DNA from 2 places in the Cellulosimicrobium sp. PMB13 genome. Region 2 is predicted to be linked to the other one. Evidence: predicted binding sites of a transcription regulator. Region 2 holds the regulator's gene; the other holds the start of a gene.

Evidence for each region. The regulator Rex, encoded in region 2, represses fermentation and respiration genes when NADH is low (regulators of the CRP and FNR family bind a similar motif). The targets are predictions, from matches to a motif close to CTTGTGAANNNNTTCACAAG.
Region 1: a site for Rex is predicted at 4,533-4,552, ahead of mqo (malate dehydrogenase (quinone)). Genes of this name have one in related genera too.

What each region holds. Positions count from the first base shown of each region.
Region 1 is NZ_CP145910.1:3,670,697-3,678,451, forward strand. Features, by position in the region: gene V5D56_RS16525 (M24 family metallopeptidase) at 1-679, shown strand, start outside; gene V5D56_RS16530 (MFS transporter) at 779-2,209, opposite strand; gene V5D56_RS16535 (TetR/AcrR family transcriptional regulator) at 2,330-2,974, shown strand; gene V5D56_RS16540 (pyridoxine/pyridoxamine 5'-phosphate oxidase) at 2,971-3,726, shown strand; gene V5D56_RS16545 (maleylpyruvate isomerase family mycothiol-dependent enzyme) at 3,717-4,463, shown strand; gene mqo (malate dehydrogenase (quinone)) at 4,567-6,084, shown strand; gene V5D56_RS16555 (hypothetical protein) at 6,196-6,345, opposite strand; gene V5D56_RS16560 (helix-turn-helix domain-containing protein) at 6,435-7,388, shown strand; gene V5D56_RS16565 (fatty acid desaturase family protein) at 7,524-7,755, shown strand, end outside.
Region 2 is NZ_CP145910.1:1,947,424-1,955,178, reverse strand. Features, by position in the region: gene ccsB (c-type cytochrome biogenesis protein CcsB) at 1-269, opposite strand, end outside; gene resB (cytochrome c biogenesis protein ResB) at 266-2,149, opposite strand; gene V5D56_RS08890 (cytochrome c biogenesis CcdA family protein) at 2,149-2,883, opposite strand; gene V5D56_RS08885 (TlpA family protein disulfide reductase) at 2,985-3,608, opposite strand; gene V5D56_RS08880 (histidine phosphatase family protein) at 3,715-4,386, opposite strand; gene V5D56_RS08875 (MarR family winged helix-turn-helix transcriptional regulator) at 4,433-4,936, opposite strand; gene V5D56_RS08870 (YceI family protein) at 5,123-5,674, shown strand; gene V5D56_RS08865 (redox-sensing transcriptional repressor Rex) at 5,823-6,494, opposite strand; gene V5D56_RS08860 (glutaredoxin family protein) at 6,558-6,896, opposite strand; gene V5D56_RS08855 (HAD family hydrolase) at 6,945-7,755, shown strand, end outside.

The DNA of each region.
Region 1 (7,755 bases), 1.7 Mb from region 2:
CGCGGCGGGGGCCGCCGCCGACGCCGCGTTCGCCGACGTCCTGCAGGTGCCGTTCGCGGGCCGTCGGGAGACCGAGGTCGCCGCGGACCTCGACCGCTTCCTGCGCGACCACGGCCACGAGCAGGTCGACTTCACGCTCGTCTGCTCGGGACCGAACGGCGCCGACCCCCACCACGAGGCCGACGACCGGGTGATCGAGCCGGGCGACCTCGTCGTGCTGGACTTCGGCGGCCTGCGCGACGGGTACGGGTCGGACACGAGCCGCACCGTGCTGGTCGAGGGCGGGACCGACGGCACGCTCGCCGCCCAGCAGCGCGAGGTGTACGACGTCGTACGCCGGGCCCAGCAGGCAGGCGTGGACGCCGTGCGCCCGGGAGCGACGTGCCAGGACGTCGACCGGGCCGCGCGCGCGGTCATCACGGAGGCCGGGTACGGCGAGCAGTTCGTCCACCGCACGGGCCACGGCATCGGCACGACGACGCACGAGCCGCCGTACATGGTGGAGGGCGAGGAGCGGCCGATCGAGCCCGGCATGTGCTTCTCCGTCGAGCCGGGCATCTACCTGCCCGGACGGTTCGGCGTGCGGATCGAGGACATCGTCGTCGCGTTCCCGCCGGACGCGCCCGACGGCGCCCGCCGCCTCAACACGTCGACCCACGACCTGCGGACGGTCCGCTGACGGGTCTCGCCGCCGGCTGACCCCCGCGGTGGGCCCGGCGGCGGAGCCGGCGTGCGTGCCGGGCCGTCGACACGGCGGCCGAGCGGGGTCGTGCCGCGGTCACCGGCTCGGCTCGGCCTCAGGGTGGTCCGGGGCACCCTCGACGTCTGCCCCGTCGGACGCCCGGACGCGCTCGTTGCGGATCCCGACCCAGCTGAGGACTCCCCCGAGCACCAGCAGGGCGGCGGTGACGAGGAGCGAGCGGTGGAACCCGTCGAGGTCGAGCACGCCGCCCACGATCACGCCCGCGAGCGCGATGACGACGAGCCCCGCGACGCGGGACACCGCGTTGTTCACCGCGGAGCCGATGCCGGCGTCCGCCGCCGGGATGGACCCGAGGATGGCGGACGTGAGCGGCGCGACGGTCATCGCGAGGCCGAGCCCGAAGAGCAGGAGGCCGGGAAGTACCTGGGTGACGTAGACGGCGTCCTCGGTGGTGGTGAGCAGGAGCAGGTAGCCCGCGCCCCCGACGATCGGGCCCAGCGTCATGAACAGCCGCGGCCCGTAGCGGCCCGCGAGCGCCCCGAACCGCGTGGACAGCGCGAGGAGCACGAGCGTCACGGGAAGCTGAGCGAGACCGGCGGCGGTGGCGCTGTAGCCGCCGACCTGCTGGAGGAACAGCGTGACGACGAACCCGCCGAAGTACAGCGCGCCGTAGATCGCCGCGGTCGCCAGGTTGCCCCACGCGAAGTTCCGCACGGTGAACAGGCGTGGCGGGAGCATGGGGTCGGGGGCGCGCCGCTCCCACCAGACGAACGCGACGAGGCACGCCACACCGACGACGCACGGCCCCCAGACGACCGGGCTCGACCACCCGAACCGCCCCTGCTCGATGAGCGCGAACACCGTGCCCGCGAGCCCGACGGCGGCGAGGGTGGCGCCCGCGACGTCGATCCTGCGCGTGGCGACCGCGCCGACCTCCTCCGCGGCCGAGCGCGGGACGCCGCGCAGCAGCCACAGCGTGACGGCGACGGGCAGCACGTTGATCCAGAACACCCATCGCCACGAGATCGTGTCGATGAGGATCCCGCCGAGGAGCGGCCCGGCGAGCGACGCCGTGCTCGTCCACGCGGTCCAGGAGCCGATCGCCCGGGACTGCCGCTCGCCGTCGAACGTGGAGATGATCATGGCGAGCGAGCTCGGTACGAGCAGTGCGCCCGCGACGCCCTGCAGGCCGCGCGCCACGACGAGGACCAGGCCGTCGGGGGCGAGCGCGCACGCGACGGAGGTCACCGCGAAGCCCACGAGGCCGATCGCCATGATCCGGCGGCGGCCGTGCACGTCGGACAGCGACCCGGCGAGGAGGATGAACGCGCCGAGCGTGATCATGTAGGCGTCGACGACCCACTGCTGCAGCGCCAGCCCCGTGACCGGGCCGGTGGTGAGCTCGTCCGAGATGGCGGGCAGCGCGACGTTGACCACCGAGCCGTCGAGGAACGAGACGAACGACGCGAGGACCGCCACCACCAGCACGCGCTGCTGCACCGTCACCGACCCACCGTACGACTCGACCGCCCTGCCGTACCGACCGCGCGCGGACGGAGCGTGACGGTCGTGGCTGAACCCTGCCGGGCTCGCCACCATACCTAGAGGTAGGTATGGTGACCCATGATGTCGACCGACTCGCGGGAGCGCCTCGTCGCCGCCGCTCAGGAGCTCTTCTGGGCCCAGGGCGTCGGCGCGACGAGCCCGCGCCAGGTCCTCACCGCGAGCGGCGTGGGTCAGGGCAGCCTCTACCACCACTTCCCCTCCAAGCACGACCTCGCCGTGGCCGCGGTGCGCTCGACGACGACCGCCGCGCTCGACGCCGCGCACCGCGACCTCGACGCCGACGGGACCGCCGTCGAGCGCCTCGTGCGCTACCTGGAGCGGCCGCGCCCTGCGCTGGCCGGGTGCAAGGTCGGGCGCCTCGTGAGCGACCAGGCCGTCATGGACGACGCGACGCTCACCGCGCAGGTCCGTGACTACTTCCGCGGGCTGGTCGACCTCGCGGGGGCCGTCCTCGTCGCGGACGGTGTGCCCGACGACGCGGCCCGGGACCGCGCGCTCGCCGCGGTCGCGATCGTGCAGGGCGGGTACGTCCTCGCGCGTGCGCTCGACGACCCCGACGCCATGGCGGGCGCGGTCCGGGGGTTCGTGGCACTGCTCGACGCCGGGTCCACGGACCGCACCGGACGTCCTGCCCGCGACGACGCCGCCGCTCGCACCGAGCCCGACGTCCCGGACGCCGAACCCGACTCCCCGGAGGACGCATGACCGACAGCACCGACGGCACCGCCAGCGCCGACACGGCACACCGTGCCGACAGGGCCGACAGGGCCGACAGCCCGACGCTGCGTGAACGGCTGCGCGCCCTGCCCGTCTTCGGCGCCGACCTGCCCGGCCTCGACGTGGACGCGGCACCCGACGATCCCGTGACGCTGTTCGTCGACTGGCTCGAGGACGCGGTCGCGGCCGGCGTCGCCGCCCCGCACGCCGCGACCCTGTCGACCGCCGACGCGCGCGGTCGTGTCGACGCCCGGACCCTCCTCCTCAAGGACGTCGGCCCGGCCGGCTGGTCCTTCGCCACGCGCTCCGACTCCCCCAAGGGCGTCGCGCTCGCGGAGAACCCCCACGCGGCACTGACGTTCCTGTGGCGCGAGCGCGGCCGGCAGGTGCGCGTGCGGGGCCCGGTCGTGCCGCTCGGGGCCGAGGCGTCCGCGGCGGACTTCCTGGCCCGGTCCGAGCTCTCACGAGCGACCGCGCTCGCCGGGCACCAGAGCGCGACCCTCGCCTCGCGGAGGGACTATCGCGCGGCCTGGGACGCGGCGCTCGCTCGGGTGCGCACCGAGCCGGAGACCGTGCTCGACACCTGGACCGCGTACGCGCTCGAAGCCACGACGGTCGAGTTCTGGGCGTCGTCGCCGGGCGACGGACAGGCACGTCTGCGCTACACCACGTCGGCCACGGCTCCGCGGCCCGGCGACGAACCCTCCCCCGGCTGGACGAAGGAGCTCCTGTGGCCCTGACCGACACTCCCCGCACCGGAACGGTGCCCGACGTCGACGCGGTCCGCGACGACGCGCGGGCCGCCCTCGCCGCAGTCACGCGGTCCGCGGGCTCGCTCGACGCCGCGGCGCTGGCGGCGCCGTCGCTCCTGCCGGGGTGGTCCCGCAGCCATGTCCTCGCGCACGTCACGGCGATCGGCGAGGCGATGGCGCGCCAGGCTGAGCGCGCCGCGGCGGGCGAGCTGGTCGAGGTGTACGACGGCGGGGCGGAAGGCCGAGAGGCCGGCATCCAGTCCGGGGCCCGCCGGACCGTCGTCGAGCACGCCGCGGCGCTCACGGCGCTCGCCGAGCGGCTGGAGGCCGCGTGGCCCGCGCCCGGCTCGGCCGGGTGGGAGGCGCCCGTCTCCTACCGCGACGGCACCGTCGTCGACGCGCTCGTCGCGTGGTGGCGCGAGGTCCGGCTCCACGCCGTGGACCTCGACACGGGGATCGGGATCGGCACGTGGCCCCCGGCGCTCGCGGCGCACCTGCTCGACTTCCTCGCCGTCCGCCTGCCCCAGGGCGTCGCGGTGGACCTCGACACGTCCTCGGCGCAGACCCGGGCCGGGACCACGGTGACGGGATCGCTGCTCGACGTCGCGGCCTGGCTCGCGGGCCGCACGCCCGACGACGAGCCGCAGGCCTGGCGCGGGGATGAGCGCACCGCTCTCCCGGAGATCGGCCCGTGGCCCTCGCCGTACTCGCCACCTGCGACGTAGCACCGGACCCGCCCGCGCGGGACCTTGGTCCCGGCCGAATGTGACGCACGCCCGTGACGCACCGCACACTTTGTGCACTCTGTCACAAGCGTAGAATCGCAACGTGTCGAGTCGAGCGAGCAACCCCGCAAGCACCGCAGACCAGATCGACGTAGCCCTCATCGGCGGTGGCATCATGAGTGCCACCCTGGGCGCCCTCATCAACGTCCTGGAGCCCTCCTGGACGGTGCGCATCTACGAGCGTCTGGACGCCGTCGCGCAGGAGTCGTCGAACCCCTGGAACAACGCCGGAACCGGCCACGCCGCACTGTGCGAGCTCAACTACACGCCCGAGCGGCCGGACGGCTCGATCGACATCACCAAGGCGGTGACGATCAACGAGCAGTTCGAGGTCTCGCGCGAGTTCTGGCACCACCTCCTCACGACGGGCGCCCTCCCGCAGCCGGCGAGCTTCATCTCCCGCACGCCGCACATGACGTTCGTCCGCGGTGCGGAGAACGTCGACTACCTGCGCCGTCGGTTCGAGTCGCTGCGCCAGCACCCGCTGTTCAGCGAGCTCGAGTTCTCCGACGACCCCGCCGTCGTCGCGCAGTGGGCGCCCCTCCTCGTGGCGGAGCGCGACGGCGACGAGCCGATCGCCGCGACGCGCGCCACGAGCGGCACGGACGTCGACTTTGGCGCACTCACGCAGCAGCTCGTCGACCACCTCGTCGACAGCGGGACGCAGCTCTTCCTCGAGCACGAGGTGAAGAACCTCAAGAAGACCAAGGACGCCCGCTGGCGGCTCACCGTCAAGGACCGGTCGTGGAACGCGCCCGTGCGTCGCTCGACCGTCGAGGCGCGGTTCGTCTTCGTCGGTGCCGGCGGCGGCGCGCTGCCGCTGCTGCAGAAGGCCGGCATCCCCGAGGCGAAGGGTTACGGCGGCTTCCCGATCAGCGGCGAGTTCCTGCGCACCGACGACCCCGAGCTCGTCGCGCAGCACCAGGCGAAGGTCTACGGCAAGGCCGACGTCGGCTCCCCGCCGATGTCCGTGCCCCACCTCGACACGCGCGTCGTCGACGGCAAGAGCTATCTCATGTTCGGCCCGTACGCCGGGTTCAGCCCCAAGTACCTCAAGAAGGGCAAGTACCTGGGCCTGTTCACGTCGCTGCGCCTGCACAACCTCGGCTCGATGGTCGGTGCGGGCGTCAAGAACCTCGACCTGACCCAGTACCTCGTGGGGCAGCTCCTCGCGAGCCCCGAGACGAAGTTCACGGCGCTCCAGGGCTTCATGCCGACGGCCCACCCCAAGGACTGGGAGACCATCACCGCGGGCCAGCGCGTCCAGGTGATCAAGCGCGACAAGGACGGCAAGGGCGTCCTCGAGTTCGGCACCGAGGTCATCGCGGCGGCCGACGGCTCGATCGCGGGCCTGCTCGGCGCCTCGCCGGGCGCGTCGACCGCCGTCCCGGCGATGATCGACCTGCTCGAGCGCTGCTTCCCGAACCGCTTCACGAAGTGGCGCCCCGAGCTCGCGACGATGATCCCGAGCCTCGGCCAGGCGCCGTGGGAGGCGGAGGAGCTCGAGGGCCTCGACCAGCTCACCGGCGACGCCGACCTCGACGTCTCGACGCGCGCCTGACGCGACAGCGTCCCGACGACGGCCCGGCCCTCCACGGAGGTCCGGGCCGTCGCACGTCCACGGCCTTCCGCGCCCGGAGGCGCGGCACCGCAGGTCGCGTCACACGACGAGTCACCGCACGTCCAGTTCCTGCGCTCCCGGCACCTCACGCGAACCCGCGGGGAACCACGGCCGCGCCGGGTCCTCGCGGCGCACCGCGAGCGCCACGACCGTCGAGCCGACGACGACGAGGAGGGCGATCACGCCCCAGAGGATGTCCATGCCTCGAGCATCGTCGTGGGCTGCGCGCCGGACGAGTGGCAGGACCGACGGGTGTCGACAAGATCCTGCCAGGGGCGTACGGTCGGGCCATGATCCGCACCGTCGCGGCCGTCGTGAGCGACGGCCTCGCCCCGTTCGAGTTCGGTGTCGTGTGCGAGGTCTTCGGCCTCGACCGCAGCGACCAAGGAGTGCCGCGCTTCGACTTCCGGGTCTGCGGTCCCGTCGCCGGTGAGCCCGTGCGCACGTCGGTGGGCGCCCAGGTCGTCCCCGCGCTCGGCCTCGACGCGGTCGACGACGCCGACCTCGTGATCGTCCCGGCGATCCGCATCGGCAGCCACTACCCCGAGGCGGTGCTCGACGCGATCCGTCGCGCCTCGGCCCGCGGCGCGACGCTCCTCAGCGTCTGCTCGGGCGTGTTCGTCCTCGCCGCGGCGGGCGTCATCGACGGGCGCCGCGTCACGACCCACTGGATGCACGCCGAGGAGCTCCGGCGCCTGCACCCGACGCTCGACATCGACCCGGACGTGCTCTTCGTGGACGACGGCGACCTCATCACGAGCGCGGGGACCGCCGCGGGGATCGACGCGTGCCTGCACCTCGTCCGACGCGAGCTCGGGTCCCGGGTCGCGAACGTCATCGCCCGCCGCATGGTCGTGCCGCCCCAGCGCGAGGGCGGCCAGCGGCAGTTCGTCCAGCGCCCGGTCCCGGAGGCCGAGGAGGACTCGTTCGCCGAGCTCCTGGACTGGATGACCGAGCACCTCGACGAGCCGCTGACCGTGCGCGACCTCGCCCGGCGCGCCCACACGTCGGAGCGGACGTTCGCGCGCACCTTCGTCGCCCAGACGGGCACGACACCGCTCGCCTGGCTCACCGCCCAGCGAGTCGCCCATGCCCAGACGCTCCTCGAGGAGACGCGGACCGATCTCGAGGACGTCGCGCGCCGGTGCGGGTTCGGGTCCGCGGCGCTGCTGCGACACCACTTCCGGCGGGCCGTCGGGGTCACGCCCACCGAGTTCCGGCACACGTTCCGCCACGCCGCCTGACAGGCCTTCGCGGCTTCTTCACGCCGTGGACGATTGCGAACAACCTACGGTCCCGTAGGATCGGGCCATCTGCTTCACGAGCACCCGCTCACCACCACGGCTGAGAAGTCGACTCGATCCCCTGCAAGGATGCACATGACTTCTGCCGCCGTCCGTCCGGGCTTCCGGGCCACCCGACCCAAGACCGACGACGGCGCAGCCGTCACCAGCACCTACACCGCCCTCTCACGGACGGTGCGCGACGCCGGCCTCCTCGAGCGCGCGCAGGGCTACTACCTGTGGACCCTCGGCTTCCTGACGCTCGCGCTGGGCGGGGTCGTCACGGGCTTCGTCCTCCTGGGCGACTCGTGGTTCCAGCTCCTCATGG
Region 2 (7,755 bases):
CCGTCGAGGTCGTCCCCCGGCCCGTACGGCGAGGTGGCCGCGCTCGTGCCCGACGCCGCGGTCCCCCCGGTCGCCGCGAGCGCCTCGGTCCGCTCCGGCGCCGTCGCGCCGTCGCGCTGCCTGACCCGCTCCGCCGCCCGCCCGTCGGCCCGCTCGTCGTCGCGGGCGCCCGCGAGGCGCGCGAGGTCGATCGCGAACGCCACGAGCGCGACGGTCAGCGCGGTCGCCGCCGCCCACACGAGGTCCTGGCTCAGCTCGGCCACGGTCATCGGTCAGCCTTTCGTGCGCGGCCCGTGGCGCGCGCGGTCGTCGCGGTCCCCCGGGCGTCGGAGGACGAGGTCCCGCGCGAGCGCGCCGGACCGGAGGTGAGGTCGCCCTCACTCGATGGTGCCACGCCCGGGAGCGCGGCGAGAAGCGAGTCCACCTCGTTCTGGAGCCCGGCGTCGTCGCCGCGCGCGAGCCCGGCGACCCGGACGACGGTCCGCTCCCGGGGCGTGCCCGGGACCGACCCGGCGTCGTCGGGGACGGGCTCGCGCCAGGCACGCACCCACACGCGACGGCGCGGCGTGAACAGCGACACGGCGAGGCCGCCCAGCGCGCCGAGCGCGAAGACGAGCACCCAGGTGAGCGACGGGTCGTGGCGCAGGTCGAGCGCGACGTAGCGCGGCAGGGACTCGAACGTGATCGAGCCCAGGCCGTCGGGCAGCTCGACCGTCTCCCCCGGGGCGACGAGCACCTTGACGCGCTCGCCGTCGGCGTCGACGGACGGCTCGAGGTCCTCGGTGTCGAGGCGGTACACGTTCTGCGGCAGGCCCTCGTCGAGTCCCAGGTCGCCGCGGTACACCTCGAGCACGAGGAGCGGGTTGATCGGCTGCGGGTAGACCGAGCTCGCCGTCGTGCCGTCCGCGCTCAGCTCGGCCGTCGGCAGGAACGACCCGACGAGCCCGATCTGGTCGAGCCCGGGCGACACGTCCGGGACCTTGATCACGCCGCGCGACGTGTACATCGTGTCCTCGGGCAGGAACGGCACCCGGCCGGCGAACGCGACCTCGCCCTCGGCGTCGCGCACGGTGACCTCGGGCGCGTAGCCGTTGCCCTGGAGGTAGATCTTGGCCCCGCCCGCGGTGAGCGGGTGGTTGACCTTGATGGTCTCGTCGTGGCTCTGCCCGTCCGGGTCCCGCACGGTGACGAACGCGGTGAAGTCGCGCGACTGGGCGAACGCGACGGCGTCGGCGGCGAACTCGGCCTCGAACCGGTCGAGCGTCATGGAGAACGGGACGAGCGACGACGGCCGGAACCACGCGCCGTTCTCGAACGTGTCGTAGTCCACGACGGCGTTCGCGAAGCCGCGGTCCTCGGTGACGATCGCCTGCCCGCGGTAGTGCAGGAGCTGGCCGAGGGCGACGGCGACGAGCAGCCCGAGGAGCGACAGGTGGAACAGGAGGTTGCCCGTCTCGCGCACGTAGCCGCGCTCCGCGGCCACGGTCCGCGCGGCCGGCCGCGCCGACCGCTTGCCGACGGCGGGCGCCGCCTCCTCCGCACTCGTCTCGACCCGGAACGTCGGCAGCCACCGGACGCGCCCGCGCAGGTGCCCCGCAGCGGCCGCCACGACCTCGTCCGGCGACGCGTCGGTCGTGGCGCTCCCCTGCGCGGGAAACCGGTCGAAGCGGCGCGGCGTGCGCGGCGGGCGGCTGCGCAGCGCCTGGAGGTGGGCCTTCGTCCGCGGCAGGATGCAGCCGACGAGCGACACGAACAGCAGGATGTAGATCGCGGAGAACCAGACCGACGCGTAGACGTCGAAGAACCCGAGGCGGTCGAGCCACTCGCCCGTCGTCGGGTTGTCCTGGAGGTAGCGCAGCACGGCCGCCGGGTCCTGGGGGCGCTGCGGCAGGACCGAACCCGGCACCGCCGCGACGGCGAGGAGCATGAGCAGCATGAGCGCGACGCGCATGCTCGTCAGCTGGCGCCACGTCCAGCGCAGCGTCCCGACGAGCCCGAGCCTCGGGACGTTCGGCCCCGTCGCACCCGCCGCACCCGTCGCGTCACCGGCGCCCGCGCCAGACGCGGCCGACGCCTCGGGGCCGCCCTCGGCGAACGCGTCGTGGATGCCCTCGGGCCGGTACCTCGGCTCGGTCTTCTCGTCGCTCATCACACCACCGTCACGAATCCGCCGATCCAGCCCTGCAGCGCCGTCGTCACCGTGCCCCACAGGCCCGTGACGAGCGCGAGGCCGATGAGCACGAGGAGCGCACCACCCACGCGCATGACCGCGAGGCGGTGGCGGCGCAGGAAGCCCAGCATCCGCTGCGAGCTCTGCAGACCGAGCGCGATGAGGAGGAACGGCAGCCCGAGCCCGAGGCAGTACGCGACCCCGAGGACCGCACCGCGGCCCGCGGACGCCTCGTTGAGCGACAGGACCTGGACGGCGGCGAGGGTCGGGCCGAGGCACGGGGTCCAGCCCAGACCGAACACGATGCCGAGGAGCGGCGCGCCCCACAGCCCCGCCTGCGGGCTGAGGTGCAGGCGGCGCTCGCGCTGGAGGAACGGCACGGCGCCCATGAAGGCGAAGCCCATGAGGATCACGACGACGCCGAGCACGCGCGTGATGACGTCCTCCCAGCGCACGAGGTGCACGCCGACCGCTCCGGCGGCGACCATGAGCGTGACGAACACGACCGTGAAGCCGGCGACGAACAGACCGACGCCGGCGAGCACACGGCCACGGCTGGGGGCGACGACGGCGACGCGCGAGCCCGCGGTCCCCGCGTTCGCCGCGGCCATGCCGCTGACGTACCCGACATAGCCGGGCACGAGCGGGAGCACGCACGGCGAAGCGAAGGAGACCAGCCCGGCCAGGATCGCGACGGGGATCGCGAGGAGCATCGACCCGCTGAACACCGTGGTCGAGAACGTGTCGCCGACGTCGGCGGCGAGCGACGTGCCGAGAGGCACGGCCGACGCGAGCGACGAGAGTGAAGACACGGTCAGCCGGCCGCCTCGCCCGCGGACCCGTCCGGGTCCTCGGCGAGCACGTCGTCGACGAGCGCGCCGAGCGTCGTGCCCTCCACGAGGCCGACGACGCGCGCGGCGACCCGCCCCTCGCGGTCGAGCACCACGGTCGAGGGCACGGCCTGCAGCGGCACCGTGCCCGAGAGCGCCGCGACGACCTCGCCGCTGCGGTCGTCGATCGAGGGATAGGGCACCTCGAACGTGCGCTGGAACGCCTGCGCCGCTCCGGCCTCGTCGGTCGTGTTGATCCCGACGACACGGACGCCGTCGGCCTCGCGCTCCTTCGCGAGCTCCACGAGGTCCGGGGCCTCGGCACGGCACGGCGCGCACGCCGCGTACCAGGTGTTGAGCACCACGACGTCACCGAGCCACGTGCTGGTGTCGACGGCCTCGCCCTCGTAGTCCGTGCCCGTGAGGGTGACGGGCTCGCCCCGGTCGTCGGCCTCCCACGTGCGCACGGACCCGTCGCCGGAGACGTAGCCCTGACCCACGACGTCGGTCGTCGCGCCCGAGTCCTGGGCGCACGCGGACAGGGTCACGGCGGCGACCACGGCGAGCCCGGTCGCCGCGAGGGCGCGCACGCGAGGACGGGCGGTCACGACGGCATCACGGGTCGAACTGTCGCGCCCGAACCTGAGCGGAGGCTGAGAGACGGCCCGGTAAAAGGGGCACAACGGGCGTCCTGGCGGCGCAGCATGACCGACGTCACGCCCCGGCGACCTGGGACGCCCCCGGGAGGAGGTCCGCGACGGGCTCGGAGTAGTGGATCCCCACGAGACGGTCGTCCTCGAACGTGAGCGACGTGAGCGACGCGAGCGCGCACTCGCGCTTGCGCGGGTCGTGCCACAGCCGCCGGTTCTCGTAGCTGAGCCGCGTGAGCCAGACCGGCAGCTGGTGGCTCACGAGCAGGGCCTCGTGGCCTGCCGCCTTGTCGCGCGCGTCCGCGACGGCGGCGCGCATGCGCGCGACCTGCTCGACGTACGGCTCGCCCCACGACGGACGGAGCGGGTTCCAGAGGTACCGCCAGTGCTGGGGGTGGCGCAGCGACCCGTCGCCGACGCCGAACGTCATGCCCTCGAAGTGGTTCGCGGCCTCGATGAGCCGCTCGTCGGTGCCGAGCTCGACGCCGAACGCCTCCGCGGCGGGTGTCGCCGTCTCCTGGGCCCGCTGGAGCGGGGAGGCGACGACGACGGTGAGGTCGGCGCGCGGCCGGGACGCGCCGTCGGGCCCGGGCTCGCCCGCGAGGTGGGCGGCGACGCGCCGGGCCATCTCGTGCCCGCGCTCGGACAGGTGGTAGCCGCTGATGCGGCCGTACAGGATGCCGTCAGGGTTGTGGACCTCGCCGTGACGCAGCAGATGGACGGTGGTGGAGACCATGGGTCCAGTATCGGCGATGGCCGGCCCGGTGGGCCGCCACCGGGTGTCAGGCGTCGTCGTCCGCCTTGCACGCCTGGGCGACCGCGGCCATCGCCTCGCCGAGCGCGCGGAACTGCTCGGGCGTCAGGACGTCCACCATGTAGCGGCGCACGGCCGCGACGTGCGCCGGGGCGGCTGCCACGAGGGCGTCGTAGCCCTCCGGTGTCATGGCGCAGTTCACCCCGCGCCGGTCACCGACGCTGGCCGACCGGCGCACGAGGCCCCGCGCCTCCATGCGCGCGACCGTGTGGGTGACCCGGCTCCGGGAGCGCGCGAGACCGTCGGCGAGGGCGGACATGCGCAGCGTGTGGTCCGGGCTCTCGGAGAGCCGGACGAGGAGCTCGTACTCGTTGAGCGAGACCGAGGAGCGCTCCTCGTGGTCGCGGCTGAGCGCCTCGATGAAGCGCACGGTGCCGTCGAGGTAGGCGCGCCACTGCGCCTGCTGCTGGGCGTCGAGCCAGCGCGGCTCGCGCCCTGTGGCGGCGGTGCTGGAGACGTGCTGGCTGCTCATGCGTTCCTCGGGCTGTGCATCCGGTCCTCGGGTGGTTCGGCGGGGCGTCCTGACAATTCTTCCATCCACCGGGAATAGACGTGCACAGGGTCGCGTTGATATCCGCGACTGTGGTTGAATCTTCAACCAATGGACTTCCTCGCGGAACCCTGCGAGGCACTGCACGACCGATCTGAAGGAGCCACCATGGCCACGCCGCTGCCCACCGGCCTCACCGCCGGCACCTACGCCATCGACGCCTCGCACTCGCAGGCCGCCTTCACCGTCCGCCACGCCGGCATCTCGAAGGTCCGCGGGACCCTCGCGATCACCGGTGGGACGATCGCGGTCGGCGACGACCTCGACTCCTCGACGGTCTCCGCCGAGCTCGACGCCGCCTCCGTCAGCACCGGCGACGCGAACCGCGACAACCACCTGCGCAGCGCCGACTTCTGGGACGCGGAGAACAAGCCGACGTGGACCTTCGCGTCGCGCAGCATCCAGGGCGACGGCGACGACTACGTCATCACCGGCGACCTCACCATCAACGGCGTGACCAAGCCGGTCGAGCTCGAGGCCGAGTTCGCGGGCACCGCGACCGACCCGTTCGGCAACGCGCGCGCCGGGTTCGAGGCGAAGACCGAGATCTCCCGCAAGGAGTTCGACCTCACGTGGAACGCCGCGCTCGAGACGGGCGGCGTGCTCGTCGGCGACAAGATCAAGATCACGCTCGACGTCTCGGCCATCAAGCAGGCCTGACGCCGAACCCCGGCCACCCCGGCCGGGCACCCGTCGCCCTCCGGCAGGGGCGGCGCTCCGAGAGGCCGCGTGCACGAGCACGCGGCCTCTCGCCGTGCCCGCCCTCCGCAGGTCGGCGCGCGCCCGGAGCGACGTCACCGGTCGCGGTTCACTCCCTGGCCTCGGCGAGCGCTCGCGCCTGCGAGTGGAACGCGAGGATCTGCAGCTCGCTGCCCACGTCCACCCCGCGCACGTCGACGTCCGCCGGGACCTGGAGCGCGCGCGGCGCGAAGTTGAGGATCTCCTTGACGCCCGCGGCGACGACGCGGTCCGTCACGGCCTGCGCGTGCGCGGCAGGCGTCGCGAGGACGACGATCGTCACGCGCTCGCGGGCCACGACGTCCTCGAGCGCGTCCACGTGCTCGACGACGATCCCCGCCGCGCGCGTCCCGACCACCTGGGGCGAGGCGTCCAGCAGGGCCGCGACGTGGAAGCCGCGCTGCTCGTAGCCCGAGTAGTTCGCGAGCGCGTGCCCGAGGTTGCCGATCCCGACGATCGCGATCCGGTGCTCGTCGACGAGCCCGAGCGCCTCGGTGATGTACTGCGCCAACGAGTCCACGTCGTACCCGACACCGCGCGTGCCGAACGACCCGAGGAACGACAGGTCCTTGCGCAGCTGCGCCGGACCGACGCCCGACAGCTCCGCGAGCTCCACCGACGACGTCGTCGTCACGCCGCGCGCGACGAGGTCGCGCAGCGCGCGCAGGTAGGAGGGGAGCCGCGCCACCGTGGCGCTCGGGATCCCCGGGACCGTCACCTCACCGACAAACTGCTCAGCCACCTGCCACCACCGTCGTCCCGGGACCGTCCTCGTCGACGGTCGCTCGTGCGTACCCGGTGCCGATCATCCCAGGTCGGGGCGCCCGCCCGAAATCCGTCCCACCGCGCGCGCGAGGCGACGCGCGTCCACGCGCCAGAACCCCTGCTGCACCCCGGCCACCGTGACGACCGGGACGTACTCGCCGTACTGCTCGCGCACGGCCGGGTCCGTCGCCGGGTCGTCGAGGTCCACCTCCGCCCACGCCACGCCCGCGTCGTCGCAGACCTGCACGACGACGGCCCGCGCGTCGTCGCACAGGTGGCACCCGGCGCGGCCGTAGAGCAGCACGGGCGGCGGGACGGGGCGGGGCGCGCCGGACGGCTCCGACGGGCCGGCAGGACCGGACGACTGGGCGGCGCTCACCGTCCCAGGGTAGGGGCACGCCCGCCGGGCGCCGATAGAGTGGACGACATGCCGACGTCCCCCGGGCAGCCGCCCGCCCGCCGCACGGCGGCGTTCTTCGACGTCGACAACACGATCATCCGGGGCGCGTCCTCGTTCCACCTCGCGCAGGCGCTGTACCGCCGCGAGTTCTTCTCCACGACGGACCTCGTCCGGTTCGCCGCGCACCAGGCGCGCTACCTCGTCCTCGGCGAGAGCCGCAAGCAGATCGACCGCATCCGGTCCCGCGCGCTCGACCTCATCGCCGGGCGGTCCGTCGCCGAGATCACCGCGATCGGCGAGGAGGTGTACGACACCGTCCTCTCCCTGCGCATCTACCCCGGCACGCGCCGCCTCCTCGACGAGCACCTCGCCGCGGGCGACCAGGTGTGGCTCGTCTCCGCGACCCCCGTCGAGATCGGGGAGCTCATCGCGCGCCGGCTCGGCACCACCGGGGCCCTCGGGACCGTCGCGGAGCACGAGGACGGCTTCTACACCGGCCGGCTCGTCGGCGACCTCATGCACGGGCGCGCGAAGGCCGACGCCGTGCGGGCCCTCGCCGAGCGGGAGGGCATCGACCTCGAGGCCTCGTACGCCTACGGCGACTCGCTCAACGACGTCGCGATGATGAACGCGGTCGGCCACCCGTGCCCGATCAACCCCGACGCGCGGCTGCGTCGCCACGCGCAGGACGTCGGGTGGCCCATCCGCGAGTTCCGCGGCCGACGACGTCGCGTCGCCCGCAGCGGCGTCCGCACCGCGAGCTGGGCCGGCGCCGTGTGGGCGGGGGCGCTCGTGCTGCGGTCCGTGCGGCGCGCCGTCGACCGGCGGATCGCGCGTC